Regions from separate parts of the Blautia sp. NSJ-175 genome, predicted to be linked through region 1. Evidence: riboswitches for the same ligand, from Rfam matches in the RefSeq annotation. Region 1 holds a riboswitch; the other holds the start of a gene.

Region 1 (5,660 bases):
TAATGGTGATACTCACCAGAGGGCTGCCTGAAGCGGTCATGAGGGAAGTTCCCGGATCAAAATAGCCCATCAGATCTATTCCCGCATTACAAAAGGCAGAAATGGAGTGAAATACGGAAAAATATATACCTTTTCCCGTACCCAGTCTCGGAACAAAATAAAAGCTCAGCAAAATGGCTCCGATCCCCTCGAATAATACCGTTCCGCCGAACACAAACTTTGCCATGCGCACAATTCCGCCCACCTGGGGTGCAGCCACGGATTCCTGCATCAGAAGCCTCTGCGACAAACCAATCTTTCTCTTGGTGATAGCGAGCGCGGAAATGGCGATCGTCATAAATCCAATGCCGCCTATCTGTATTAATAATAAGATGACACCCTGGCCAAATTCAGACCAGAATGTATAGGTGTCATGCAGCACCAGTCCGGTGACACACGTTGCTGATGTGGCGGTAAACCAGGCATCCATAAACGGAGCTGCTGTCATCTGCCGGTTGGACACAGGCAGCATCAGCAGGAGCGTACCTGTGGTAATCACTGCCAGATAACCGAATACAATAAGTTTCGTTGTGGTCCAGTGATGTTTTTTTATTCCTGACATAAGAGTCTTCCACCCTTTTTATTCTCTTTCTGTGTTATCCTGTAACTACATATTCTAAATTCTTTTATATTAAAACGGCATAAAGCTATGTTAAGGACGCATTAAGATAGCATAAAGATTTTACTCTTTATGCTATCTTGTCCTGTTCTATGATTCTTTATTCTCTATGTGCTCTTCGTCCCCATTGTTGCGGCAGATCCACTCCAAAAGATCCTCCATGGCTTCCTTTGCTGACTGGAGCGGTCTGTCAAACATACCTGATTTATAGAAATTGATCACAACTGCCCCTATGGGCACTGCAAGTATCATGCCAATGACACTGCTGACCCGGTATCCTGTATACATAAAGATCAGTGTAAGGAGCGGGTCCATGCCAATGGAATCCCCCACCATCTTGGGCTCTATGACCCTCCGCACCAACTGCGTCACCAGGTAAAGGATGATCAGACCAACCGCAAACTTTGTATCACCGGACAACAGCTTGAATACAGCCCATGGTATAAGGGCTGTCCCTGTTCCGAAGAACGGAAGCATATCCAGAAAAGAAATGAGGAATGCCACCAGCACGGCAAAGCTCACCTCCAGAAACAGCAGCCCTACACAGAGTATTGCCCAGATAACAGCCATGATCTTAAACTGTGCTTTGAAATAACCGCCGAAGACCTTTTTAAAGCTGTCTGCCAGAAGTCTCCATTTTTCCTGGATGATCTGCGGTGTGTTGTTCCGCCCAAACTCCAGGATTCCATCCCGGTCCGCGATGAAAAAATAGGCGGACAATATGGTAAATATAATAGATATCAGCACACTCGGAAGATGCTTGGCCATATCACCTGCGTAGCCAACGGTCCACTCGCTGATATTTCCCACCAGTTTTCCGATCCGTTCTCCCAGATCGTCCTGCACATTATTGATGGAAGTCTGTACATTTTCCGGAAGCTGTTTCATGAATTTATTGAGATTGTGCTCCACCTCCCGAAAATCCTCCCGGAATCCACTGTAAATATCCGGTGCCTGATTGATCAGGTCACTGGCCTCCTCCACCGCTTTTGTTCCTATAAAATACCCTGCTCCGATTATGGCGGCTAAAACTGCTATAATGATCAGCATGGATGTGTGCTTTCTGGCTATTTTCATCCTCTTTTCCACCATGCGCACCAGAGGGCTGGCGATCATGGCGATGATCCATCCGATGACAAAAGGCATAAAAAACCTGAGGAATTTAAGTCCCAAAACAATGACCAGTATAACGCCTAAAACTGTAAACAATGCCGCCAGAATACCTTTTACATACTTCTTCCACTTCATATATAAATATCTCCCATGCCTGCCTGTTTTGACTGCTGTCTGCGCAATCTGACAGTAGCCGGGGCAGATTTTGCCTGCACCGGCTACCTTAAGTATACTCTCATCCGCCCGGGATACAATGCCTATCCCGTTAATTTTTTATGAAAAATTTGCGAACGGTTCTGATCTATAATTGATTCTGTGTCTTAGATTTCCTTCAGAAAAGCAAACGGCTCATCATCATGCAGAAAATGCATCAGCATATAAGCCGTCATGATCGCCGCTTTCTCTTCCCTCAGGATTCTTCTGACCTCTTCCCTGTCAGCCAGCACAATCTCCAGCTCCTCGGAATCCTCCAGTCCATCCCCGGACACCTGGCCGGAAGCATAACCGTATACACTGGCGCAGGATTCATCGGTCATGCCAATGGTAGTAAAATACGGTTTCTCATATGCCGGGTCCACATCAAGAGGAGTAAGCGTCAGGCCGGTTTCCTCTTTCATCTCTCTGATCGCGGCTTCTCTGTAGTCCTCACCGGGCTCTACCAGGCCTGCCGGGAACTCATAGATATAGCTGTCAATAGCATAACGGTACTGACGTACCAGCACGACCCTGTCTTTCTTCTCCCCATAGAGGCTGTAGATAATAACTCCATCCGGGGTGTTTTTCCTTGTTTTGATCTTCAGTTCATTCTCAGTCTTTGCCCGTGACGCCACATAGTAATGTCCCTTTCTTCCTGTCTTACTCTCCACATCCAGGTGGTAGAGATTTACATGGGGATTCTCTGTGAGCGGCGTCACCTTTTTTATATCCGGCATCTTTATTCTCCTCGCAGTAATACTCTGATTCTCTTATAAATAAGCAGTGTTACGGCAGAGATGATACATCCCTTCACCAGGTTAAACGGCGCCACTGCCAGCACCACAAAGGTAAACAGGTTATTGATTCCTGCATTGATAGATGAACCCATCTGAATAAAGGCGCTCACCGGCATCCCGAAAGCTGCCCCGTATGCGGGGAGCAGGATAAATGCATTCACAACACAACCCACAACAGCCATACAAATGGTTCCGATCACCATTCCGATCACTGCAAATTTTTTGTTCCTGCGGTATTTATAGAAAAATGCTGCCGGAACGATAAAAGAGCATCCCATCAGGAAATTGGCGATTTCACCCACGCCCGCTGTGGCGGAGCCGTGGATGACTGCATACAGCAGTACCTTCAGAAGCTCGATCATAATACCTGCCACCGGTCCCATAGCAAACGCGCCAACCAGCACGGGTACTTCTGAGAAATCCATCTGATAGAAAGGCGGTGCGATCACCGGGATGGGAAACTCAATCATCATCAATACCGTAGCCACGGCTCCAAGCATGGCTACCTGTGCCAATGTCCTGATTTTTGAACGATTCTGTGCACCTGCAGGTCTTTTGTTTACAATTGCTTCATTACTCATTTTTATTCTCTCCTTTTTATGATGGTTTCATAAAAGGAAATTCTTCTTTTTCCGCTGCCGCTTCCGCGGCTGAAACGAAAAAACGCCCTGAAAATCAGGGCATTGATGAAATCTGCATTATGAAATACATTTTCTTCTCTCATCCAGACTTTAACTGTCGGTACCGGAATCACACCGGTTCAGCCATTTACATGGGTCGCGGACTATACCGCCGGTAGGGAGTTGCACCCTGCCCCGAAGAATTTTCTTTTATCTGAGAATTATTATAAACCTTTAAAGGCTTGATTTCAATGGGTTTTTGAAGATTTTTAAAGTAATAAAAAAAGCCTGTAATCCACACCCAACCGGGCTGAACTACAGGCTTATCCAGATTTCTCCTCATTTGACTATGTTTTCAAGCGTTTTCGCAGATGTTATATCAACCTTTCCACTATTTAAAAATCTTCTTCCCAATGTATAAGAAAATGCACGCCCCCAAAACAGATACCATAATATTGGCAAGAAAACCGTACGCATAAAATCCCACTAGCGACATGATTCCTCCGCCGACAAAGGAGCCTGCGATTCCAATTGCGATGGTTTTTATGAAGCCTCCCTTTTTTACGCCCATGATTCTTCCGGCTATCCAGCCTGATATGATTCCTATAATTAATGATGTAAGCATTTTTATCTCCTTTATGATGCCTGATTCCGCAAATTTTTCACTATTTTTTGATTTTGGCTTTCTGTCTATTATACCCCATTCCATCTACTTTGTACATCTGACTTCCTAAAACATAGGCCAAAGCTTGTCTGCATCTGCTGTTCACTCCGGGCCCGGAAGCACGCTTTGCAATATACAGATATGGAACATTCTGCTCCTTATCACGCTGGCAGCTCCCAATCCTCTGTACACAAGATAAATTAAAAAATCCTTCTGCCGGAAACATTTCTGTTATCCGGCAAAAGGATTTGCATATATCAGAAGATTTCTCTTCCCTGTTCGTCGGGAATCATGGATTTTCTGTAGAAGAAGCTGTTGATCACATCGCACCATTCCCGGCTGTTTTCAGCCTGGCGCGTGAACCGTTCCTTAACTCTTAAGAAAATGTGCTGCGGGATTCTGCCCTCCAAAAGTTCCCAGTCTTTCTGCATCTGCAGGACCTGTTCGTGTCCCTCAAAATGACTGTCATAAATGTGCTGTATCAATGTCTTTCCGGAATGCAGCCGGTATGTGTAGGGAACACGGTGGAAAAACAAAAGCAGATTTTCCGGGCAGGTTCCCTTTTCTCTGAACAGGGCAGCATTTTTCTCAAAATACTGTTCGCTGTATCCGGTACCCCCTGCGCTTCTGTCAACGCCCACTGCCAGGTGGTCGGCTCTGTGGTAGGTACCCCATTTGGAATATTCGTATCCCTCGGGATTGGGACCGTAATGATGTGCGGGGTTCACCATAAAACCGATTCCAAGAGGCGCAGTGTATTTTTCATAGACCTCTCTGGAACGAAGAAGGATATCTGAAATACTCCTGTTCACGTCGCTGTCTCTGCTGATCTGCAGGGAAATCCACTCGCTGGCGATCTCCTCTGCGGATAGCTGCGGAGCAAAGGCCAGACGTCCGAATCCGTACAGATTGGCGCCTGCCAGGTCATGGCCTGTCCAGTTGGCATCCCTTCCTGTGTTGGCTACTGCTGCCATACCGCATCTTTGCTGTCCGAATGTCCTGCCGGAAATGATATCCGCCACTGTGTCCTCCGGTTTTCCACATCCCGTGGAGAAATCCAGCACTTCTTTCCACATGGGAACCAGATAACACACATCGATCTGCTGTCCTGTGTACTCCTGGGCGATCTGAACTTCCAGCATCTGGTTTGTATGCTGCAGACCCCCGAAAAGAGGATGGACAGGTTCTCTCACCTGGAAATCAATGGGTCCGTTTTTAATCTGGAGAATGACATTATCATCGAATTTTCCGTCCAGAGGCATGAAGTTGTCGTATCCGGCACATGCCCGGTCTGTCCTGCGGTCACGCCAGTCCTGCTGGCAGTTGTACACAAAACATCTCCATATGATGGTCCCTCCGTACGGTTTAACCGCGCGGGCCAGCATATTGGCACCGTCTGCATGGTTCCTCCCGTAGGCAAAGGGTCCGGGACGTCCTTCGGAATCTGCTTTTACAAGAAAGCCTCCCATATTGGGAAGCCGTCCGAAAATTTCGCCGCATTTTTTCTCCCACCAGTCTTTTACTTCTTCCTTCAATGGGTCTGCGCAGGAAAGCCCGCCCAGAGTCATGGGTGCTGCAAAATCAATGCAGAGATACATGGAAATTCCGTACTG
Region 2 (5,660 bases), on a different contig from region 1:
TTTCACCAGCCCCGCTGAGTGGAAAACTATCGTACAGAATCAGTGGATTGATTTTATACGCGTTCATGTAAGCGATATCGGAGGGCTTACCCCTGCCAGAAAGCTGGCGCATTTCTGCGAAGCCTTTGGTGTACGCACCGCCTTTCACGGCCCCAATGACCTGTCGCCTGTGGGAATGGCTGCGCAGATGCATCTGGATCTGTCCTGTACCAACTTTGGCATTCAGGAGTTCAGCGGATTCTGCGAAGCGGAAAAGGCGATTTTTCCGGGATGCCCGGAAGTCAGAAACGGATATGCCTATATCAGTGACCGCCCGGGAATCGGAATTGATTTTGATGAAAAGGAAGCCGCAAAATACCCATATACGGATATGGATTTCGGCTGGCTTTTCTCACGCCTGCCGGACGGCACTGCTGTCCGCCCATAGTCTGCTGTAAGTTTTTCCGGTTACGCCTCCAGGTCTATTTTAGATAAAACTACTTATGGGTATCACAAAGCGCAGCACTTTGTGATACCCATAGAACTATTTCTGTAACGATTCCTTTAGCTGAATCGTTGCCTACTTCTTATCGTACGGTTTTACCTCCACAGACTTTTTATCAAAATCAATAAAAAGCTGGTACGCGTATCCATCCTCACTGGTATCCCAGATTTCCACATATCCCGGCGACACTTCTATGAGGATTTCTGTATCCTCATGACTGTATTTGTTATAGCTCTCCCACAGATATTTTTTGTATCCCTCCTCAAATCTTCTTCCCGGTTCCTCCACCACCAGGCCTTTATTTCGCGCAGTCCCCTCTACCTGAACACCGCTCCAGCACATGGCTACCCTGGGGTTTTCCAGAAGCTGTTTTGTCTTTCTGAAATTTTTGTCCGTTTTAAAATAAATCTTGTCATCGTAAAAAAGGCAGCTTACATTCCTTACCATGACATAGTCGTTAAGACTTGAGGCCAGTGCCATGATCTTGCTGTTCCCAAGCATTTCAAACATGCGCCCTACGGCCTCCTCATAACTGATGGACTTGTCCAGTGTAAATTTCATTTTTTTATCCCCCTTTATTTTTCTACAACACTTTTGATCACTCTGCTTAACCTTTTATATAACAGAAATGTCAGGACTGACGTCACTCCGTACTTTATCAAATTGAACGGCAGGATTCCTAAGACTGCCATGGAAAAAGCATTTTTCATGGCCGGGTTTACTGCACTGCACATGGAAATGATCTCATCCATGGTCATGCCAAACAACCGCACATAAAACGGAATGATCAGATACAGGTTCGTAAAGATCGCCACAACTCCAACCAGCACTGTGCTGACGCCCATACCAGCCAATGCGGTCTTCTTCGTCTTATGTCTGTGATAGATCAGCAGCGCAGGCATAACATAGCAGCAGCTTAAAATAAAATTCTGTAACTCACCGGTTCCCAGAGAAAAGCTGCCCTGCATGACAAGCTGCAGCAGTATTTTGACCACAATGATCATAAGTGCTGCCCCGGGGCCGAACATAAATCCCCCCAGCATCTCCATCAGCCCCGACAGATCAAAGGACATAAATGGCGGCATAAAAGGAAGCGGAAACCTGAGAAGCATAAGAACAGCGCTCACTGCCCCCATAAGGCCGATGAAAGCAATCTTTTTCACCCGCATTTTAGCGCCGGTCCCGGCCCTCATACCCTTGTCAAAAGCTGCATTGGTTGTTTCGTTTGTCTGGTTCATAGTTTGTATCCTCCTTCAAAAAAATGAGCCCGGAACAAAAAATATGCTCCGGGCGTAGTTTCACAGAAAATGTCTTTTCTCATCCGGACTATACCGTCGGTGCTGGAATTCCCCTCTTCTATTAAGGAGTCACCAGCTCAGCCGCCAAAAGCGGGTCATGGACTATACCATCGGTAGGGACTTACACCCTGCCACAAAGACTTCAATATTCATTTTTTGAAATCAGAAATGCAGTAAACATCATCTGTTGTATCTGATTATATACCATAGTCTTCCATATGTAAACAAAAACAGGAAATAAAATGTTTATATCTCTTCCAGACAGATTTTTCTTAACTCCTCCTCCTTTTTCCGATAAAGCAGAGCTTCACTATATTGAAAATACGCATCACTTCCATTGCTGTTTATAAATTCCATGGCTCTTTCGCTTTTGGATAGTCCGGTTACAAAGAGCACCATCTCCTGCTCCTCACCAAAAGCATCCGCCAGAAACTGAAATGCATGTTCCAGATTTTCTCCCGCCTGTTTTACGATTTTCTGCCTCTTTTTCACTTCCTGCCCGAAAAGCTCCCGTACACAGGCCATACCCTCTTCTTTATCCGCAATATGTCTCTCCTTCAGATATACAGTAAAGGACTCCAGCCGTCCCACTGCCCACGCCTGTACTGCTGCCTCTTTTCCGGTAATCTTCTCCTCCAGTATCCGCTGTTCCAGTTCTTTTCTTCTGTTCTCCGCAAAAGTCTGAAGCACCTGCATATCTGCACTGTCATGCAAAATCTTCTTAAAATCATCCAGCGCCTCGTAGAGAGCACAGACATTCCCGTCTGCCCTGATATATGTAGCAAAGGACTGATCCAAATAGGCAAGCAGAAGGCCGGCCACTGTAAATCTCTCCTCAAAGGCAGCCTGGCGGGCCATATCCCTCCGCTTATCATAGTCCTCCTTTGACAAAGTACCTGCCGCTATTTCCGGAATGGCATAATCAGTCCCGTATTTTTGGTACAACCGGTAATACACGGCAAAGTCCCTGGCGATTTCCTCTTTCTGCAGATACTGGATCACCAGTTTCTCCGTGACAGGTATCTGAAATCTCTCATAGCTTTTCAATATTTCAGATAGATCCTCCCATCCTCTTGCAGTCACAAAAAATTTACCGTCCACCGTATTTTCCACAAGATAAAAATTTTCTTTCCTGATATTCAGATATGAAAGCACAGCCCCGTGTATCTGCTGTGACCAGGCATATTCCATCCAGACATCACAGTCCACTTCAATATCAATCTTCCTGACCCGGTCAAGCGTGACAATGTCAAATTCTCGGACCGATTTATTGTATTCCGGAGGATTTCCCGCTGCCGCGATCAGCCAGCCTTCCGGCACTTTATGACTTCCAAATGTCTTGTTCTGCAGGAACTGCAGCATGGTGGGTGCCAGGGTTTCGGATACGCAGTTGATTTCATCAATAAACAGAATCCCCTCTTTTTTTCCCGTGCGCTCCATGCACTCATAGACAGAAGCTATGATCTCACTGAGGGTATACTCTGTTACACTCACAGACCGGCCCTGGTATATTCTGTTTTTGATACTCGGCAGCCCCACAGCACTCTGCCTCGTATGATGTGTAATGGTATAAGAGACCAGACCCACACCGCACTCCTCTGCCACCTGCTCCATGACAGCGGTCTTGCCGATGCCCGGCGGCCCCATGAGCAGTATGGGCCTCTGCCTGACCATAGGAAATACATAATTGCCCTGTTCGTCCTTCTCATGATAGGCCTTCAGTGTACTGCTGATCTCCGTCTTTGCCTCTTTGATGTTCATTTCTTCCTCCTTGTAGGGTATAAATTCATATCCGGGAATCCCCGGCTCTCTTCTTTTCATGAGAAACCACCAGCCTCATGGCCCATGGCGGCACTCTGCCCATACCGGCACCTTCCTCCAAAAAGACGAATGCTGTCTCATACGCGGGCCTGCACTTCGGATAAATCCCATCGCCGTCTGTAAAATAAACCAGTGCTTTTAACTGCCTGATCACTCTCTTCTCCTTCTGCTCTGCCACATACTGAAATACAGGCCGAAAATCCGTCCCGCCCCGTCCCTGAATTTTTATCTCCCTGCTGTATGCTTTCCACTCCTCCTCCGAATGGATGACCACCGCTTCCTGTATCCTGCAGTCACACTGAACAAGGTGCACTTTCATCTTTTTGAAGAAATTCTCCCGCTCACTGAGTATACTGTAGGTCTCTGCCAGAAACTGCTGCACCGTCTCCCTGGAACATGACCCAGATGTATCCACTGCGATCACCAGCTCCTCCAGACGATTTACCTCTTTGTATTCCAAGGGTTCTATAAGCGGCATATCTCCGTAATGCTCCATCCCGAAATGATACATAATATAATCAAAACTCTCGGTATCAAGCTCCACTTCTTCCCTGGGGACAGCAAATTTTTTCAGGAATTTCCTGTAATCATAACGGCTTTTCCCGACGGTCACTGTCTCCTCCTCACCGTCACCTTCCCGGGTTCCTGTTTTTTGTTTCTTCTGATGCCTGTTTTGTCCTGTGTAGGCCAGAATCTTCTCCCACTTGCTTTTTGTCCTGGCTGTCCTCTCTGCATCCTGCTGCGCCGTCCAGAGACTGTGGTCATCAAAACAAAAGGCAGTCTGCATCTCCTCCAGACTGTCCGAAAATACGCCCTGCACCAGCATCCGGCAGATTCTCTCCGCGGAAAGGCTGCGCCCTCCCAGTTTTTCCAAACATCTCTTTCTGACCGGATGGTCCGGCAGGCGAAGCCCCGGCAGCGCCTCCCTCTCAATCACTTGTTCCACGGAAATATCACAGGCCAGATTCCAGATATCCTGCCTCTGCTCCTTGTTGGAAAACAGATGCAGGTACAAACAGTGCAGCATCATGTGCAGATATCCCCTGCGGATTACCTCCGGATTATTCCCGTAGCCTGCCAGCAGAAATACAGGGTCAAAATAAAATACATTTCCCTCCGTACCGATTCCCTTTACCCCTTTGCCTGCCTCATATGAGACGCTGGCAAAGGCGCCGTCCAGATATGGGAAATAACTGTAAAGCTCATTTCTGCAGTTTTTCAGGATTTCCACTCCCAGAGCTGCTTTTTCTTCATTTGATCTCATTTTCTTTACCCTATGACATATTTGTATTTTTCCGGTAATGATATCTCCGGGGTTCCCGGAATATCTACAGCCGGATGTTTTTTATTGTCATTATAATTATATAAGAAAGCTCTTTTCCGTATATCCGTACTTCTTATCTTTCAAATGCATCAGCCACACAAGAGAGGTGGTCTTCTGACGCTCTCGTGCTGTCCGGATGAAGATTTCCAACTGCTCCTCCCGAAACCAGCCCAGGCTTTCCAGATACGCCATTTTTTCCACCGCATCCTCCTCGATCAGCTCCTGCACTGCGGGCACGATCCAATCTTGTATACAGCGTCCAAAATCATCTCTCTGCTCCTTTGAAACGCCGCCTTTCAGAAAGAAGCCGCGAAGAGCCACGGCCAGACGCACGGCATTCTTTTTCGTCTCCCTGTATTTCCGGTACAGCTTTTCTCCTTCCTCCCAAGGGTCATCTCTCTTCTGTCTCTCCAGAGCCTGTACTACCACTTCCACATCTTTCCGGAAGTCACTTATATCTCCCATGGTATTCCTCCGCGTTACGATTGCCAAATATTGTTAAACATCTATTTTAAATATACCACACCCCCTCTGTGTCAGGCAATCCAAACGCCCAAAGAATTCCCGGCGGAATCTATTTTTTCCTGAAATCCTTTTGGAAACATGACCGGACGGACTGGCGTATGTTTCTGCTCAGTGGATTTATCGACCTGGGTATCAACGGGATAAATAACCTTTTTACCTACGAAACCGACTTTCTTCTGCAGTGTATTGTGGGAATGCTGATTGTCCT

What was found. Region 1 has a riboswitch for FMN ahead of MUB35_RS02245 (ECF transporter S component). Riboswitches for the same ligand answer to the same signal wherever they lie in the genome.
Region 2: it holds a riboswitch for FMN, as region 1 does, so the genes downstream of both, MUB35_RS11595 (ECF transporter S component) here and MUB35_RS02245 (ECF transporter S component) in region 1, are expected to answer to the same signal.

What each region holds. Positions count from the first base shown of each region.
Region 1 is NZ_JALIFQ010000001.1:490,357-496,016, reverse strand. It holds gene MUB35_RS02260 (TrkH family potassium uptake protein) at 1-601, opposite strand, end outside; gene ytvI (sporulation integral membrane protein YtvI) at 749-1,906, opposite strand; gene MUB35_RS02250 (NUDIX hydrolase) at 2,092-2,703, opposite strand; gene MUB35_RS02245 (ECF transporter S component) at 2,706-3,344, opposite strand; FMN riboswitch at 3,472-3,590, opposite strand; gene MUB35_RS02240 (GlsB/YeaQ/YmgE family stress response membrane protein) at 3,775-4,008, opposite strand; gene MUB35_RS02235 (alpha-glucuronidase family glycosyl hydrolase) at 4,305-5,660, opposite strand, start outside.
Region 2 is NZ_JALIFQ010000006.1:163,225-168,884, reverse strand. It holds gene MUB35_RS11605 (enolase C-terminal domain-like protein) at 1-427, shown strand, start outside; gene MUB35_RS11600 (pyridoxamine 5'-phosphate oxidase family protein) at 560-1,045, opposite strand; gene MUB35_RS11595 (ECF transporter S component) at 1,060-1,722, opposite strand; FMN riboswitch at 1,790-1,927, opposite strand; gene MUB35_RS11590 (ATP-binding protein) at 2,029-3,543, opposite strand; gene MUB35_RS11585 (vWA domain-containing protein) at 3,569-4,867, opposite strand; gene MUB35_RS11580 (hypothetical protein) at 4,964-5,392, opposite strand; gene MUB35_RS11575 (hypothetical protein) at 5,551-5,660, shown strand, end outside.